2 regions of the Schinkia azotoformans genome follow, and region 1 is predicted to be linked to the other one. Evidence: a T-box and tRNA genes for the amino acid it is inferred to sense, from the RefSeq annotation. Region 1 holds a T-box; the other holds one or more tRNA genes.

What was found. A T-box is a leader RNA that pairs with one kind of tRNA and senses whether it is charged. The one in region 1 lies ahead of serS (serine--tRNA ligase), so its partner is inferred to be a tRNA-Ser.
Region 2: it has a tRNA-Ser gene. The T-box ahead of serS (serine--tRNA ligase) is inferred to sense a tRNA for this amino acid. The anticodon was not compared.

The regions. Positions count from the first base shown of each region.
Region 1 is NZ_JARSMD010000027.1:20,937-30,167, forward strand. It holds gene P9E47_RS16840 (DUF6448 family protein) at 1-488, shown strand, start outside; gene serS (serine--tRNA ligase) at 537-1,823, opposite strand; T-box leader at 1,934-2,179, opposite strand; gene pdxT (pyridoxal 5'-phosphate synthase glutaminase subunit PdxT) at 2,217-2,807, opposite strand; gene pdxS (pyridoxal 5'-phosphate synthase lyase subunit PdxS) at 3,001-3,888, opposite strand; gene P9E47_RS16860 (D-alanyl-D-alanine carboxypeptidase family protein) at 4,107-5,471, opposite strand; gene guaB (IMP dehydrogenase) at 5,643-7,106, opposite strand; gene P9E47_RS16870 (YaaC family protein) at 7,242-8,228, shown strand; gene P9E47_RS16875 (HD-GYP domain-containing protein) at 8,420-9,231, opposite strand, start outside.
Region 2 is NZ_JARSMD010000007.1:8,583-17,813, forward strand. It holds gene P9E47_RS03420 (hypothetical protein) at 58-465, opposite strand; gene P9E47_RS03425 (DUF1189 domain-containing protein) at 699-1,499, opposite strand; tRNA gene P9E47_RS03430 (tRNA-Asn) at 1,696-1,770, shown strand; tRNA gene P9E47_RS03435 (tRNA-Met) at 1,780-1,853, shown strand; tRNA gene P9E47_RS03440 (tRNA-His) at 1,875-1,950, shown strand; tRNA gene P9E47_RS03445 (tRNA-Ile) at 1,969-2,045, shown strand; tRNA gene P9E47_RS03450 (tRNA-Ser) at 2,070-2,162, shown strand; tRNA gene P9E47_RS03455 (tRNA-Met) at 2,344-2,420, shown strand; tRNA gene P9E47_RS03460 (tRNA-Phe) at 2,434-2,506, shown strand; gene P9E47_RS03465 (superoxide dismutase) at 2,719-3,330, shown strand; gene P9E47_RS03470 (CBO0543 family protein) at 3,511-4,008, shown strand; gene P9E47_RS03475 (CBO0543 family protein) at 4,005-4,478, shown strand; gene rsgA (ribosome small subunit-dependent GTPase A) at 4,681-5,766, shown strand; gene P9E47_RS03485 (helix-turn-helix domain-containing protein) at 6,053-6,205, opposite strand; gene P9E47_RS03490 (MFS transporter) at 6,318-7,517, shown strand; gene def (peptide deformylase) at 7,568-8,140, opposite strand; gene P9E47_RS03500 (helix-turn-helix transcriptional regulator) at 8,133-8,324, opposite strand; gene P9E47_RS03505 (MFS transporter) at 8,473-9,231, shown strand, end outside.

The DNA.
Region 1 (9,231 bases):
ACTTAGTTAGAATTCACCGTGCCGGTGAAGGCGCCCCATATACAGGAGTTCAGCCAGAAGGCACACCTGTTGATGAGGCAGTAATGGCGGCAGATAAAAGTATTGAAGCAGGCAATTTGGATGCCTTTGAAGGACTAATTGAAGAAGAAAGAATGCCTGGTTTGGAAGAAAGATTTGCTCGTGTTCTTGAGACAAAGGACTTTGATGTAAATGATGTTGAAGCAGGAAGAGACTATGTCGAAGCCTATGTTCAATTTACGCACTATGCGGAAGGGGAAGAACATGGTGAAGGCCACGGAACAGAATCTGGGGCAGCCCATGTTGAAGGGGAAACTGCCGGACATGATGTTGCTGCTGAGGCAGACCATGGAGATGAAAATTATAAATCAATTGCCTCATTACCGATAATACCATGGAGCCTGGCAGGTGTATTTTTTATAACAACCGTCATTTTCGGTGGTGCCCATTTTAGAAAAGTACACAAGTAAATAAACGACTAAAGGGGATTCAGTTTGAATCCCCTTCTCTGTTGCTGTTTATTTTGATTTTGGCTTCATAACCTCAACATTTCCCATATAAGGTCTTAATACCTCTGGGATTACAACACTGCCATCTTCTTGTTGGTAATTCTCTAATATAGCTGAAACGGTACGGCCAATGGCCAATCCAGATCCGTTTAGTGTATGAACGTGCTCTGGTTTTGCACCTGGTTCACGACGGAAGCGGATGTTGGCACGTCTTGCTTGGAAAGCTTCAAAGTTACTGCAAGAAGAAATTTCTCGATATGTGTCGTAGCTTGGAAGCCACACTTCAATATCGTATTTTTTAGCAGCAGTAAAGCCAAGATCAGCTGTACACATGCTCATAACACGATATGGAAGACCTAATAACTGAAGAATTTTCTCAGCATGGCCTGTAAGTTTTTCTAATTCATCATAAGAATCCTCCGGTTTCACAAAGCGAACAAGTTCAACTTTATTAAACTGGTGCTGGCGGATTAATCCGCGTGTATCACGGCCCGCTGACCCCGCTTCAGAACGGAAACATGCACTATAGCCGCAATAAGCGATTGGAAGTTCTGCTCCATCTAGGATTTCGTCACGATGCATATTAGTAACTGGAACCTCAGCCGTTGGAATTAAGAAATAATCCATGCCATCAATTTTAAAAGCATCCTCTTCAAATTTAGGCAGCTGACCCGTTCCAATCATACTATCTCTGTTTACCATATAAGGCGGGATTACTTCCTCATAGCCATGGTTGTCAGAATGGTAATCCATCATAAAGCTGATAAGGGCACGTTCAAGGCGGGCACCCAGGCCTTTATAAAATACAAAACGGCTGCCGGTAACCTTTCCTGCCCGCTCAAAGTCAAGGATTCCAAGAGTATCTGCAACATCCCAGTGTGGCTTTGCTTCAAATGAAAATTGTCGAATATCGCCCCATTTGCGAACAACAACGTTATCATCCTCAGACTCACCAACCGGTACTGTTTCATGTGGAACATTCGGAATAGAAAGCAATAAAAGCTGAAGATCATCTTCCACAGTGCGTAATTCATCATCAAGTACTTTAATACGGTCGCCAACTTCTCTCATTTCAGCAATAAGATGATCAGCATCCTGCTTCTCTCTTTTCAATACAGATACTTGCTTTGAAACTTCATTACGCTTACTTTTAAGTTCTTCACCTTCGGCAATGAGTTCACGGCGCCTTGCATCCAACTCACCAAAACGGTCAAAGTCTCCTAAATCCTCACCACGACATTGCAGCTTTTCTTTAATTCCCGCAAAATTTTCTCGTAAAAATTTCATATCAAGCATTTTATGTTCCTCCTTTATTATAGTTAGTGTTTCACTGTCTAGCTCCAGTGACCAGCGACTCGAAAAACGGTCACTTACGCTTTTCTAAACAAAAAACTCCCGTCCCTATAAAAAGGGACGAGAGTTAACCCGCGTTGCCACCCTGATTGAAAAAAGACACTAGCCCTTTTTCCACTCATAATCATAACGGTTTTCAAACCGAAAATACTTACTTAGCTCTAAAGCTATCCATTGGCCTTACAGCTGTTCAATATTTTGCTCAGGGATGGATTCACAATAGCCCTTTATCGGTTTGCACCAGCCACCGACTCTCTAGAAAAAGAATTATTATTACTAGTTCCCGTCAACACTATAACGTATTTATAACTATATTTTACCACAAAAAGTCTTCTGTTATACAGCTAATTTTTCTTTTGCACCTTCAACCATTTTAACAAAGTATTCAGCCATACGGTGATCATCCGTTAATTCTGGATGGAATGAACATGCTAAAAAATTGCCTTGTTTAACTGCAACAATTTTATCGTTATGCTTGCAAATGATTTCAACATCGTTGCCAACTTCAAGTATTCTTGGTGCACGAATGAATACACCTACGAAGTCATCGGCGACATCTGTAATCATCAGGCTTGCTTCAAAGCTATCTACCTGACGCCCGAAAGCATTACGTTCAACGGTCATGTCAATTAACCCTAAATGTGCATTTTCCCCGCCAGCAAGCTTGCTTGCCATCAAGATTAAACCTGCACAAGTACCAAAAATCGGCTTGCCGCTTTTTCCAAATTCTTTAAGCGGTTCAAAAAAACCATATTTATCAATTAAACGTCTCATGGTCGTGCTTTCACCACCAGGGAATATAAGACCGTCGATGTCTTGTAATTGTTCAACCCTTTTAACGGCAACTGCTTCTGCACCTGCTGCTTCAAGGGCGCGAATATGTTCTCTTACAGCCCCTTGTAGAGCCAAAACACCCACTTTAACCATGTAACATTCTCCTTTTTACTCTATCTGCCTGCGTTTTTCATTGTCCAGCTCCAGCGCCTAGCGCCTAGCAAACTTCAGGTCTCCTCCCTACGATAAGTCAACATCGGCTCTCTACGCTCGCCGTGTTTCCTTTATCTCAGTCGAAGCCCCTCCAGTTTGTACGGCGCTAAGCAAGGCGCTTGCGCTTTTCTAATTACCAGCCACGCTCTTGCATGCGCTCGCTAGGTTGTAATGATGAAATTTCAATACCCTTCATCGCTGTTCCTAAGCCTTTTGAAAGCTCAGCAATTAATTTGTAGTCTTCATAATGAGTTGTTGCTTCAACGATTGCACGAGCAAACTTTTCAGGGCTGTCAGATTTGAAGATACCTGAACCAACGAATACTCCGTCTGCTCCTAATTGCATCATTAATGCAGCATCGGCAGGTGTTGCAACACCGCCAGCAGCAAAGTTAACAACTGGAAGTTTGCCTTCGCGCTTAATTTGAAGAACTAGCTCAAATGGAGCTTGGATATTTTTAGCGAATGTCATTAACTCATCTTCTGACATTGCAGCAACTTGACGAATTTGTGATTGAACCATACGCATATGACGAACAGCTTCAACAATATTACCTGTTCCTGGTTCACCTTTAGTACGTAACATAGAAGCACCTTCACCAATGCGGCGTAATGCTTCGCCTAAATCACGGCATCCGCAAACAAATGGAACTGTGTATTCACGCTTATTAATGTGATACACTTCATCAGCAGGAGTTAATACTTCACTTTCATCAATGTAGTCTACTCCCATTGCTTCTAAAACGCGTGCTTCAACAATATGACCAATACGAGCTTTTGCCATAACAGGGATTGACACAGCGTTCATAACTTCTTCTACGATTGTTGGATCAGCCATACGAGCAACTCCACCAGCTGCACGAATATCTGCAGGTACACGCTCAAGTGCCATTACTGCGACCGCACCAGCAGCTTCTGCAATTTTAGCCTGCTCTGCATTGACAACGTCCATAATAACGCCGCCCTTTTGCATTTCAGCCATTCCACGTTTTACTCTTTCTGTTCCAATATTCTGTGACATTTTAAAAACTCCTCCTAAATGTATGTATTCATTCTTTATCTTTATCTTTTTTATACTATCATCATGTACAAATAAAGGCCTATCAAATATTTTAACCTAAAATATCGAAAATTCCTATTTTTATTTATAAAAAAATAAAAAATCCATAAATTCTACTAGGAATACTCGAATATTCCATCGTAGACTTTATGGATTTTACTGTTTTTTACTTCGTATTATTATGAAAATAAACCTGCGATACCACCGGCTACACTTGACCAAATATCAGCGAAGAAGCCACCGATCGCCCGCATTGTTAATGAGAACCAATTTGCTTTTTCAACACCTGTTTGTGTAACGATAGCTACCTTTTCACTAGCAGCACCATTTTTTAATAGGTAGCCATAGTTATTTTCACCTTTATATTCATAGGTTAAGTAGCCAACCTTTTGCCCTTTTTCTGCGGGAGCGACTAATGTGCCTTTTTTCGTAAGGGCCTTTTTGTCTAATACTAACTTTGGTTCATATAGCTCTTCTTCATTTGTTTTAATTACAGTTTTTAAAGCTTCTTTACTAGCAATTTGAACCTCTTTTTGTTTTCCCTTTTCAACCTTTAGGACATCATGCTTTTTGACTTGATAGTTTGCAGGGAAAAGTTCTTTTTCTACAAAGTTACTAAATCCATAATCAAATAGTTTTTTAGTTTCTTCAAAACGTTTATATTGCGAATTGGTCTTCATGACAACACTTATAAGTCTCATTCCATTACGCTCTGCTGTTCCTGTGAAGCAATAGCCTGCAAGAGATGTAGAACCTGTCTTAAGTCCGTCTACACCTTGGTACGCGAATTGCTGTAAATATCCAGGAATATTAGGGAGCATAGCATTCCAGTTCAACATGCTAATTCCTTCGCCATCAATTCCTTTTGTGAATTTTTTAAAAGGAATGCTCGCAGTTTCCAAAACCTCAGGATAATCTTTAAGTAAGGAGTAAGCCAAGATTGCTACAGATCGTGGTGACATCATATTTTCTTCTGTTTCACCAGTACCCTTGGGATGCATGCCTAATAGGTCTTGATTATTTAAACCCGTTGAATTGACGAATTTAGCATCCTCCATCCCTAATGCTTGAGCTTTATCGTTCATCATTTTAATGAAATTTGTCTCAGAGCCGGCAATTGTTTCAGCTAATGCAATTGTTGAACCATTGGCAGAGTAGATTGCCATTGATTCGTAAAGCTCTCTTACTGTATATTTAATGTCCTTTCTTAACGGAACATTTGATAGCTTTGTATTTTGAGAGATTTTGTATACATAGTCAGTAATGGATACTTCCTGGTCCCAGCTTACTTGTTTGTTGTGAATTGCCTCTAGCAATAAATACTCTGTCATCATTTTTGACATACTGGCAGGAGGTAAAGTCATATCTGGGTTTAACTCATATAAGATTTTCCCCGAATTTGCATCAACTAAGATCGCTGCTTCCGCTTCCAGACCAAGCTCGACAGCACTCGCTTTAGTAGGGAAATTTGCAAATAAAGTAGTAAATAACAGTAGTGTAAGCAAACTATAAAGGAAACCTTTGTTCCTTATATGTTTTTTCAATTCAAATCCCTCCAATAATTTCTCAAAACCATCTATAGAGATCTACCTTCAATGGTTATTTTACTTTTTAATCCCAACGGCTATTCTATCAAATTTAACATAAAAAAAACAGAGGAAAACCTCCTCTGTTTTAAAAAGAACAGTTGTTAAAATTTTACAAGTGTATGAAAATTACACAGAATAATTTGGTGATTCTTTTGTAATTTGGACATCATGCGGATGGCTTTCGCGCAAGCCGGCGCCAGTCATACGAATAAATTGTCCATTTTCACGCAAATACTCAAGGTCTTCAGCACCACAATATCCCATTCCTGAACGAAGTCCGCCAACTAATTGATAGACCATATCGGCTAGTGGCCCTTTATATGGAACACGTCCTTCAATTCCCTCTGGAACGAACTTTTGATTTTCTTCTTGGAAATAACGGTCCTTACTTCCTCTTTCCATAGCTCCAACAGAACCCATGCCGCGATATACTTTAAAACGACGGCCTTGGAAAATTTCCGTTTCACCAGGGCTTTCAGTTGTACCAGCAAAAATACTTCCAAGCATAACAGCATTTGCACCTGCTGCAATCGCCTTTACAATATCCCCTGAATACTTAATACCGCCGTCCGCGATAATTGGAACACCATACTTTCTTGCTTCCGTAGCACAATCATAAACAGCTGTAATTTGCGGTACGCCAACACCAGCAACTACACGAGTAGTACAAATAGAACCTGGTCCAATACCAACTTTAACAATATTAACACCAGCTTCGATTAACGCCTTCGTACCTTCACCTGTAGCAACATTACCTGCAATAATATTTAAATTTGGATAGGCATCTCTAATTTCGCGAACTCTTTTTAGAACACCTTCAGAATGTCCGTGTGCTGTATCGATCACAATTACATCGACGCCAGCATTCACTAATGCTTCAACGCGAATCAAGGCATCAACCGTTGCACCAACTGCTGCTCCAACCAACAATCTTCCCTGACTGTCTTTTGCGGAATTAGGAAATTCAATGACTTTTTCAATATCTTTAATTGTGATTAATCCTTTTAATGTACCTTCATTATCAACTAAAGGTAATTTCTCAATTTTATATTGTTGGAGAATCTTTTCTGCCTGTACTAAAGTTGTCCCAACTGGGGCAGTAACTAAGTTTTCTTTTGTCATCACATCATAAATTTTGATTGAGTAATCTTGAATAAAGCGAAGGTCACGGTTAGTTAGAATACCAACTAATTTAAGGTCGTTTTCATTATTAACGATAGGAACACCAGAAATCCGATATTTGCTCATTAAATGTTCTGCATCGAACACTTGATGTTCTGGTGTTAAAAAGAATGGATTTGTAATAACGCCACTTTCAGAACGTTTTACCTTGTCTACCTGCTCAGCTTGTTGTTCAACTGACATGTTTTTATGGATAATACCAAGGCCACCTTGTCTTGCCATTGCAATAGCCATGTCTGCTTCTGTAACAGTATCCATACCGGCGCTAATTAATGGAATATTGAGCTTTAATGTCTCTGAAAGAACGGTCTTTACTTTAACATCTTTTGGTAAAACATTAGAATGAGCCGGAACTAACAACACATCGTCAAATGTTAATCCTTCCTTACTAAACTTACTTTCCCACATGGTAAAATCTTCTCCCTCGCATAAATTTCTGAAAAATATTATTAGTAGCTTAACAATTGGACACAATACTGTCAAGGAACGACAATGATCTCGACAATATTTTTATAATAAGTTTTAATTGGAGGCAAAATCAGTATGGGCTCTTGGGATTCCGTTTGGAAATCATTCGCAATTTATCATTCCTCAATCAATGTACAGAGATACCTTTTACATAGCTACCAACATAACGGTGTCGATGATTCCGAAAAGAAGAGCTTCGAAAACTGCTATCCATTTATTTATTATCTAGATCATGGAAAAAGCTATTATGAGCTTTCTAAACAAGCTCCTTTGTCAATCAAGCCCATTTTATTGTTTTACGGAATGGTTCAGTTGCTTAAAGCTTGTCTACTGACAGTTGACCCGGAATACCCTGAATCCTCCACTGTTTTAGCACATGGTGTGACAACACGTAAAAGAAAAAAAAGAAACTATGACTTTCTAAAGGATGAAGTAAAGGCCCAAAAAAATGGTTTGTTCTCACATGTTGCCGTCAAAATGTTCCATGTGAAACACCATCTAGATTCGGAAAAATACACTATGGACTTTCTATTAGGGCGGATTCCTGAATTAGATTACCTTTTTCAAGTTAGCTTAGAGAAGCAACAAAACTATAAAATAGCATGCCTAGATGACCAAACTTTTATCATACCTGCTTGCATATTAGATGATTTGCATATGACGGTTGACCGCTTTGATCATTTTTTAAAAGAAATATTGTCTTTTGATTACCAAATAATCAACAAGGCGGGCGCGGGTTGCAAACAACCAAACTATATTGAATTGCGAGCGAATGGCCCAATAAATCCTAATGACTGTTCGCCGCTCCAATTTGATTGCTTTGAAAATACATTACATATCCCCACCGACAAAGAGCAGTTTTTGTTTTTTCCAGAGATCTTAACACATTATTTGCTGCTTTATAATTTAAGTATGATTAGCAGGTATGAGACTGAATGGTGGAGTGAGCTATTACATGGCTTCGACAGCTTGGATTACCCATTTATTGAGCAATTCTTAAGTGTTACTGCTGTAAAAGTTCCGTATCTTATTAATCAATACTTGCAAAAAACAAAAATTTAAGTAAAAGGAAGGGATTGCCCATGAAAATGCTTTAGAGCAGCACTTTTGGACAGACCCTTCCCAATTAATCAAATGCGCCTTGGAGTATTTGCGCCCAGATTTTTTCGAGCTTGCTCGAAAAATTACCTTTGAAAATCTGAGACATCCGCCGGAGGCTTAACTTTACTCAGCACGCTTTTTGCTGAATAAGGTTATAGTATTTCTTCGATAAAAAGATCTCGCTGATTAACAAGCTGGATGATCTCCCCTGATTCATCTAATCTGACCATTGGCCTTGTTGGGGATTTTTGCTCAATAAAAACAATTTCTCCAATTTTATTATTCGATAATCGGACCTTTGTCCCGGAAGAAAAGTTCGTCATTATTTTAGTTAAAGTTTGGACAACCTTCATATCAAATTTGCCGAACTGATCCTGCAATATTGATTCTAATACTTTAAATGGAGATTGCTTACTGCGGTAATTTCTTTCTGACGTCATGGCATGATAGACATCGGCAACAGAAATAATTCTTTCATAAGGGTGTAAATAATCTGAATGAACACCATTAGGGTAGCCGCTTCCATCAATTCGTTCATGATGCTGATAGACAGCCTTTTTCACTTCATCTCTGAGAAGTTTAATATCCTTTAAAAGGATGTAGCTATAGACTGGGTGTTTTTTGACTTCTTCAAATTCCTCTCTTGTCAATGGTCCCTTTTTATTCATGATTTTCATTGGAATTTTGGCCATACCGCAATCACACATAGCACCCGCAATACCAATCTGAATATAATCTCCTTTTGAGAAGTTAAGCACACTAGCCAATACAGCTGACATTGCTGCAACTGAAATAGCATGATGATATAGGTAGTCCTCCATCGTTGAATAATGGTGAAGAGTAAATAATTCCCGTGGATTTTCAATTGCTCCCTCAATAATCGGTACTACTAATGTCCTTACAGCTGGCATATCAATGACCATACCTGACTGCCAACTTTGAAACAGTTTTTTATAGCCTTGGA
Region 2 (9,231 bases), on a different contig from region 1:
TCTATTGTATCAATGTATTCAAAAAAATGACAACTTTTTTATTGATGGAGAGGAGCATTATTCTTTATCTGTATAAACTGGAAATTTATAAACCTTTCCAATTTGGATCATTTCCGGTTCTGTCTTAGGATTTAATAGCTGAAAGTCAGTTATTAACTGTGAAATGGAAACGGGTAGTGGTCCGTCTTGAATTTGTTCAACGATGGATAGTACAGTTTGTCCGGCAGCTACTTTTACCTCTTGGTAATATAACTCTTCTTCTTTTCCAGTGTTAACACTCTTTTGTTCCTGTTCGTTCGCTTTTTCTACTGTTAATTCTTTTGCTGTTGCGTTTTCACTTTGTTTACTTTCTTTATTTTGTAGTAAAACGATGGAGGTTGGTTTACTTAAGACACCGGCACTTAAATCATAATAGATTACATAGGTAATAAACAAAACAAGCAAAGTAAGAAGTAATTTTCTCATAATATTCACCGTCTTAATCGTTTTACTACACTTTATGCTTGTCTTTTGAAAATATGATAGTTTTATACGGAAATTTTCGGTGAATCTAGTAATTTTATTGATTCTTTTACCTTTATATCTTTTACAGCGATCTGCTTCCCTTTTTTCTTTTTCCGATTTGTCAATATGGTTGCTCCTTTTTAAAAGTAGAATATGTTTGATATGTTATATAATTTTGGCAAAAAAAGAGCTACCTATTCAGGCAGCTGTTCTTCATTACTTGGGGCTTTTGCTTTCGGGATTTCTTTAATAATTAAATATAAAACAATGATCGCGGTTGCCCAGTATAGTAAAAATGCAAAAGGGATCGTAATTTTTAACGTATCGGTAATGGCAAAAAAGAGAGTTGGTATTGTTACCGCATAGGCAGATAGAATCCATAGATTTTGGTAGCGGAGCTTTCTGTTCATTTGTTTTGCAACCATTATTCCGATTAAAGCTAGGAACGAGACGCCAATAAATTTTAGACTAGACTGGAATAAATAAATGAATATAAATAAAATTGGGAGAATGACTAAAACAATCGAATCCAACTTATCTGTAAAACCTACTACCGTATCTTTGTTTAATGTTATGTTTCCAAATGAAGAATAGGGCAGGCGCTGTGAATCTGTCTCATTTACCAGTATCGCTTCTTTCTTTAATAAACCAATTGCATTGGAATGTTTTGAAACATCGCTCGCAGATACCTCACCAGTTGTATCAAAAATAAAGGTAAAGCCGCTTTCGATGTCTTCCTTTATAATTGGAGATTTAATTTCCGATGTTAGGATGCCATTTTTAAGTTCAAAATTTGGTAGGTCATTGATGATCTTTGTATTTGTAATGGAGGCCCAATTAAGAAAGTCCATCCCAAGTGAAATACTTGTTATTAAAGTGGAAATGAACATTAATAGAAACACATAGCCAATTGTCTTACCTATTCCTTGAAATCGAAAGAGCGCAACATCTTTAGGAGAATAGATGCTTTTTCCTAATTGCTTAAATATATTCATTTTTATAGACACACTTCCCTTCATGGCATATCTTACCTATCTATTCAAAAAGATACAAGTAAAATAATTATTGAGTTTTGCTCTTTAAAATGTTATATTATTTTAGCAGTCGTTATTCATAGTTTCAAAAGTATTTTAAAAAGAGTTGACATAATTAAGATTGTTTGATATATTAAAAAATGTCGCTAAACAATATTCCACAGTAGCTCAGTGGTAGAGCTATCGGCTGTTAACCGATCGGTCGCAGGTTCGAATCCTGCCTGTGGAGCCATTTTATTATGGCGGTGTAGCTCAGCTGGCTAGAGCGTACGGTTCATACCCGTAAGGTCGGGGGTTCGATCCCCTCCGCCGCTATTTCTTTCATCTATAGACATGGCGACTGTGGCGAAGTGGTGAACGCACCGGATTGTGGCTCCGGCACTCGTGGGTTCGATCCCCATCAGTCGCCCCATACTACTATAACTAGAATGGACCCTTAGCTCAGCTGGTTAGAGCTATCGGCTCATAACCGATCGGTCGCAGGTTCGAGTCCTGCAGGGTCCACCATTTCTATATTATATTATTTAACGCGGAGGAATACCCAAGTCCGGCTGAAGGGATCGGTCTTGAAAACCGACAGGCGGGTTAAACCGCGCGGGGGTTCGAATCCCTCTTCCTCCGCCATAAATTTAATTATTATTTTACCATCGCGGGGTGGAGCACGACCGAATAAGCTTCATCGAATCCGCATCAGCGTACCGACCGAAACGCTTCTTGAATAATCTTTCTGAGGTCGGGACGACAAAGGGACAGTCGTTTCTATGCAAACTTTGAAGGAAGCACAATATTATATATTTTTTACCATCGCGGGGTGGAGCAGTCTGGTAGCTCGTCGGGCTCATAACCCGAAGGTCGTAGGTTCAAATCCTGCCCCCGCAACCAAATACATAACTATGGCTCGATAGCTCAGTCGGTAGAGCAGAGGACTGAAAATCCTCGTGTCGGCAGTTCGATTCTGTCTCGAGCCACTCTAAAAAACATCCTTTATAAGGGTGTTTTTATTTTGAATAAATAATGGCTTGGTTGGAAAAAATTATGTTGTTATGTAAAATTTTGAGGTTTTAAATTTGAAAAAGTGTGGAATAAGTGTTAATGTAAGAGCGAAAGATACTTTTGAAACAAAAAAGTATAAAAATCCAAAAATTAACATCTACATAATTAACTAGGAGGAGATTTTATTATGGCTAAATTTGAATTACCACAATTACCTTATGCATATGATGCATTAGAACCACATGTTGATGCTAGAACTATGGAAATCCATCATACGAAACACCACAATACTTATGTAACAAACTTAAATAACGCACTTGAAGGAAATGACGAGCTTTTAAGCAAATCTGTTGAAGAAGTTATTTCAAACCTTGATGCTGTTCCTGAAGCAGCACGTACTGCAGTTCGCAATAACGGTGGTGGTCATGCTAACCATTCATTATTCTGGACTGTTATGAGTCCAAATGGTGGTGGCGCACCAACTGGTGAACTTGCTGACGCAATCGCTCAAAAATTTGGTAGCTTTGATGCTTTTAAAGAAGAGTTCGCTAAAGCAGCTACAACCCGTTTTGGTTCAGGTTGGGCTTGGTTAGCAGTTAACAATGGACAGCTTGAAGTGACTAGCACACCAAACCAAGATTCTCCATTAATGGAAGGCAAAACGCCAATTCTTGGTCTAGATGTTTGGGAGCATGCTTATTACTTAAACTACCAAAACCGTCGTCCCGACTACGTAAGTGCATTCTGGAACGTAATAAATTGGGAAGAAGTTACAAAACGCTATAACGCTGCAAAATAATAATAAAAATACACAAAACAAAAGGTATGCAAATTCGAATATGAATTCGCATACCTTCTTTTTTTGGCAAGACCAGATTTTATATTTTTTTATCGACATTATTGAATATGATTGGAGAATACTGAAAATACTTTTAATGCCATAAATAATAAGTAGTTTATTGGGAGGGATTTCTGAAACATGCTGATGGAGTGTTTGATCCTTGTAGCAATGTGGCTGTTCGGTTTTCTTGGCTTTATTTTGTTTATTCCACACAAAGAATGGCGCAAGGGATTCTTAGCATTCTTAATGTTTCAAGCAATCGTCTGGCTTTGCGATATGCCCTCTTTTCAATTTGGCTTATTAAGTGCACCTGTGCGGGTGTTGCCGAAAGCGACAGATCTCCCCCTAACAATTAATTATTTTTTCTATCCAGTATTGTTTTCAATATTTTACGTCAATAAGAGAGCAAAGGGCAGTCTATGGTCTAGAATTACATACTTTTTTGTTTGGGTCTCTATTATCACGTTGTTTGATGTTGTTATCGAGAGATTTACAGATTTATTAGAATATGGATTACTGTCATGGTGGGGGATGTGGATTTACATTTGGCTTCTCTTTTTCGTGAGTCAAGTCTGCTGTAATTGGTTCTTTAAGGACAAAGCCCTGTTTCGAGCAGAGATATGGAGTACAAAATGAGAATTGAATGGTGGATCTTGCTATCGGTGTACGCAGTGGCAACAGGAATTGTTTTCTTCATACCCAAAAATAAACTTCGACTTGCGGTAGTGGCGTTTTTGTTCACACAGATTATTACCTTTCTTATAGGTTTGGTGGTTGTAGAGTTGGGTCTTCTTAAATATCCTATTCGTTTGTTTACTACTATCAATCGGACGAGTTTCACGTTTGAATATTATGCTTTTCCAGTCGTATGTTCCGCCTTTAATGTATGGTATCCCAATGATCGAAGTGCTCTTATTCAATTGGGTTATTATGTTGGAGTAGGCTCTTTGTTGACTTTGGTTGAAGTCATTATCGAAAAATATACCGATCTCATTGAATACATACACTGGGAATGGTATATTACTTTGCTAACAATATGTCTTTCGTTTTTCGTAACTCGTTTATTTTGCGTCTGGTTTTTCGAAAAGGGACGTTCAAATACATAATATGTAATCTTAATTAATTCGAAGCGGGAAAAACTCCATAAACTATGGTATAGTGAAATCTAATTAATGGTAGAAAGGGGATGTTTTTTTATGCGTAGCAAGCAAGAGCTTGAGATTGTAGCAATTGGGGAGGTATGTGCACAATAATTCACAGGCATAAACCTCCCAAAGGTTATAATCTAAACTTTAGGAGGCAATCAAGTTGAATAAAATTGATATGAAAAATATAGGGCTAACTGAAAGGTTTATACTGGAAGCCAATCAATATAAAGGTTTTTATATTGGCCGAATTTCATCCCAATCTAAAAATCTGTATAAGGTTTTAACGGAAAAAGGTGAGATTAAAGCTAATATTTCTGGAAAGCTTCGCCACAGTGTAATTGAACTGTCTGAATATCCTGCTGTTGGAGATTTTGTAATGGTTGACCGAGTGGACAACTCAGATGGCAACGGTATTATTCACCATGTACTAACACGTAAAAGTGTTTTTGCACGTAAAGTAGCAGGTTCTACAAATGATACTCAAGTTGTTGCTGCTAACATTGATACAGTTTTTATTTGTATGTCACTGAACAATGATTTTAATCTTCGAAGGTTAGAGCGCTACCTTTCTATCGCTTGGGATAGCGGTGCAACACCAGTTATTGTGCTTACAAAATCCGATCTATGTCAGGAAGTAGAGGTAAGACTTAACGAAATATCATCTATCGCATTTGGTATAGATGTGCTTGTTACAACAAGTATTTCTGATGATGGATATCAACCATTAAAAAGCTATCTTTTTAGTGGTCGAACAATAGCCCTTATTGGCTCATCTGGAGTTGGGAAATCATCCTTAATTAATCGTCTTCTCGGTCAAACTATATTAGAAACAAAAGAGATAAGAAATGATGATAAGGGCAGACATACTACTACAAGACGTGAACTGATTATGTTGCCGAATTTAGGTGTTGTTATAGACACTCCGGGAATGAGGGAGCTTGGAATTATTAGCGCTGATTTAACGAAATCGTTTGCTGATATTACCGAGCTTGCTTCTAATTGCCGTTTTAACGATTGTACCCATCAAAGTGAGCCCAACTGTGTTGTGCAAAAAGCGATTAAAGATGGTATTTTGTCGGCAGAAAGGCTAGAGAGTTACAGAAAACTTGGCAGGGAAACTAAGTATGATGGCTTGAATTCTAAAATGATTGAAAAAGAAAAGATAAATGAAATGTTTAGTGGCATGGGTGGCATGAAAAATGCTAGAAAATTCCTAAAAGAACAAAATAGGAAAAAAAGAAGATAAAACTTTAGAACAAAAAAGCCTAATTTCTCAATTTTAACTGAGAAATTAGGCTTTTTTACAAAAACTCAAATCCGAATGATTGCATGATATGACTTGCAGAAAGAATCTAATTTTCAATCAGTGTATCGAGGGAAAATGTCCTAAAAAATATAGAAATGATTTTGCCCTTCACTACCAATGGATTGATAAGGAAAGCTTAGATATTCTTATGAAAAGTACTTATCACAGACAATAATAAGTATTAAGAAGTGCCATTAAGATTTTATATATAAGTGCTTGCTTTTATTTACTCTTTAGTTTCCATTTGTTCAACTTCATTGATATAGCGATAAATAGTTGCTTCACTACTATCTAATAGCTTTGCGACTTCAGTTACAGCACCTTTTAGTAATCGGTATACACCTGCTTTTTTGCCTACACAAAGAATTATTTTTGTCAATCGAATGACGTATGTCAACTCTTTTTGGAATTGGTTTGTTTTGAAGTATCATTGACAATTGTTTGCTATCATTATAGAATTGTTTTTTTGGAAGAAAAAGAGGTGAGTAATTTTGAATGTAGAACAGCGGAAAAAGATAATAGTATTGATGATTAATATGTTCATCGCCATTGGAAGCTTCGGGATTATTATCCCTATTTTGCCAGCGTATTTAGAGTCCATCAACCAAGGTGGTACTGCCGCGGGATTAATGATTGCTCTATTTGCAGGAGCGCAATTAATCTTTTCTCCGATTGCGGGAAAATGGGCTGATCAATATGGGCGTAGGAAGATGATTATTTATGGATTGATAGGTTTGACGATTTCCATGTTTGTGTTTTACGGCTTTAATTCAATTTGGTGGCTTTATGTATCACGTGTCATTGGCGGTATTGGAGCTGCATTGCTCATACCTGCTATTTTTGCCTATATAGCAGATATTACTACGGTGGATCAACGAGCAAAAGGTAATAGCTTAATATCAGCAGCTATGTCTCTAGGAATTGTCATTGGACCAGGGATAGGTGGCTTTTTAGCGGATTTTGGATTGAAGATGCCGTTATTAATATCTGCACTTGTATCACTAGTTGCTGTATTATTTTCTATCTTTATCCTTAAGGAAAGTAGCACAACTGAATCAAAGGATTTATCTACAGATGATGAATCAATGGGTAGAAAGATGGTTCGCTCCGTGAAAATGCCTTATTTTATCCCTCTTATTATTACGCTTGTAATGAGTTTCGGTTTAATGGCATACGAATCCGTTCTTGGTCTTTTTGTCGATAATCAATTTGGTGCAACTCCACAAGAAATTGCGATAATGGTTACATCTACGGGAATTGTAAGCGTCATAGCTCAGCTTTTTGTCGTTGATCGTATCGTTAGCCGCTTTGGAGAAGTAGTTGTCTTAAATATCTTTATAGGAGTAACAACAATTGGGTTTCTTCTTTCACTCTTTGCATCTAGCTATATACTTTTCTTTGGAATTACACTTTTAATTTTTCTTGCTACTTCCATTCTTCGTCCTGTTCTAAATACACTTATCTCTAAAATGGCTGGTAATGAACAAGGCTTTGCTATGGGCATGAATAATGCTTACATGAGTATCGGGAATATTTTAGGACCCACCCTTGCTGGGCTGTTATATGATGTCAATATTATTTATCCATTTATTATGGGCCTTATTTTTCTAGTCCTGACAATGTTAGTGACGATAATGTGGCAGAAACGCTTAGATAATAAAAGTAAGCAGATAAAACTTGGTGAACTATAAAAATAATGAGAAAGCTGTCCCTAAAAAATGGGGCAGCTTTTTCAATTGAATTAATACAAACTTTCAATTGGAACATTATCTGGTAGTTTAAATGGATTTTCTTTATTTATCCTGTCATAAAACATGATGCCATCTAAATGATCGATTTCATGTTGGATAACGATGGAATAATATCCTTTAAATTTCAAAATCACTTCTTGCCCAGTTATGTCATATGCTTTTACTTTAATTCTCTCATATCTCGGAACTAATCCCTCCACTTCCCTATCAACCGAAAGGCAACCTTCTCCTTCAGGTAGATAAATCATATTAAGAGAATGACTAATAATTTTTGGATTAATTAACATATATTCTTTATCTTTATCATCAAAAAGTGCTGCAAACATACGTTTATCAAGCCCAATTTGATTTGCAGATAACCCTACTCCAGGGCGAAGTTTATATTTTTTTGAGATATTTGGATCTTGGCTGTTTTTTAAATATTGAAGCATGCATAGCAAAGCATCTTTATCTTCACTTGAAACAGGAAGGTCAACTTCTTGGGTTTTTTTACGTAATATTGCAGCACCTTCTCTAACTATATCATTCATTGTAATTATGTATTCCGCGCCAAACTTACTCATATATAAACACCTCGTCCACTTTTCTATTTAGAACTTTTGCAATTTTAAATGCTACTTCAAGAGTAGGATCATACTTATCATTTTCAATACAATTAATCGTTTGCCTCACGACTCCACATTCTTTAGCAAGAGTTTCTTGGGTAATTCCTAATTTTTTTCTCAACACTTTAATAATATTTTTCAAATTCATTACCTCGTTTGTCAAAAACTTTAGACATTTATCATACCGTACCATGGCAGGAATGTCCAATATTACTGGCCAAATAAATTATTTGCATATCTCTATCCTAACTAAGGAACAATAATTGCTAGTACATAAAGGGGAGTCAGCAATGAACCGATTTTTACAAAAGATTACAGGACATGAAGAAGTAAATAAGGAAATAGTTTTCTTGCTATTAATTGGTGGGTTGTATTCATTAAGTATTGCTTTGTCAAACACATTTGTGAATATTTATATATGGAAGCAATCGGGTGAATTTACGGATATTGCTCTATACAATTTGGCTGTAGTTGTAATGCAGCCGCTTACATTTATTCTTGCTGGAAAATGGGCAAAAAAAATTGACCGGATTATCGTATTGAGATTAGGTGTTATATTTTTATCATTTTTTTATTTAACTGTTCTTGTAAGTGGAGATAATGCAGCTGGCTTTTTACTTTTACTGGGTGGTCTCTTAGGAATTGGCTATGGTTTTTATTGGCTGGCATTTAATGTTTTAACATTTGAGATTACAGAACCAGAAACGCGGGATTTTTTTAATGGCTTTTTTGGAGTGTTAACTTCTTTAACAGGTATGATTGGTCCTATTTTAGCAGGTTGGATTATCTCTAGCTTACAAGCATTCACAGGTTATACGACTATTTTTAGTATTTCATTAGGTTTATTTGTTGGTGCCGTTCTTCTAAGCTTGCTCATTAAAAGACGGCCCGCGCATGGAACCTATTCATTCAAGCGCATATTACAAGAACGAAAAAATAATCCTAACTGGCAACGAATTTTACATGCAAGTTTTTTTCAAGGTTTGCGTGAAGGTTCCTTTTTGTTTGTCATCTCTCTTTGGGTTTATATTACGACTAACAGTGAGCTT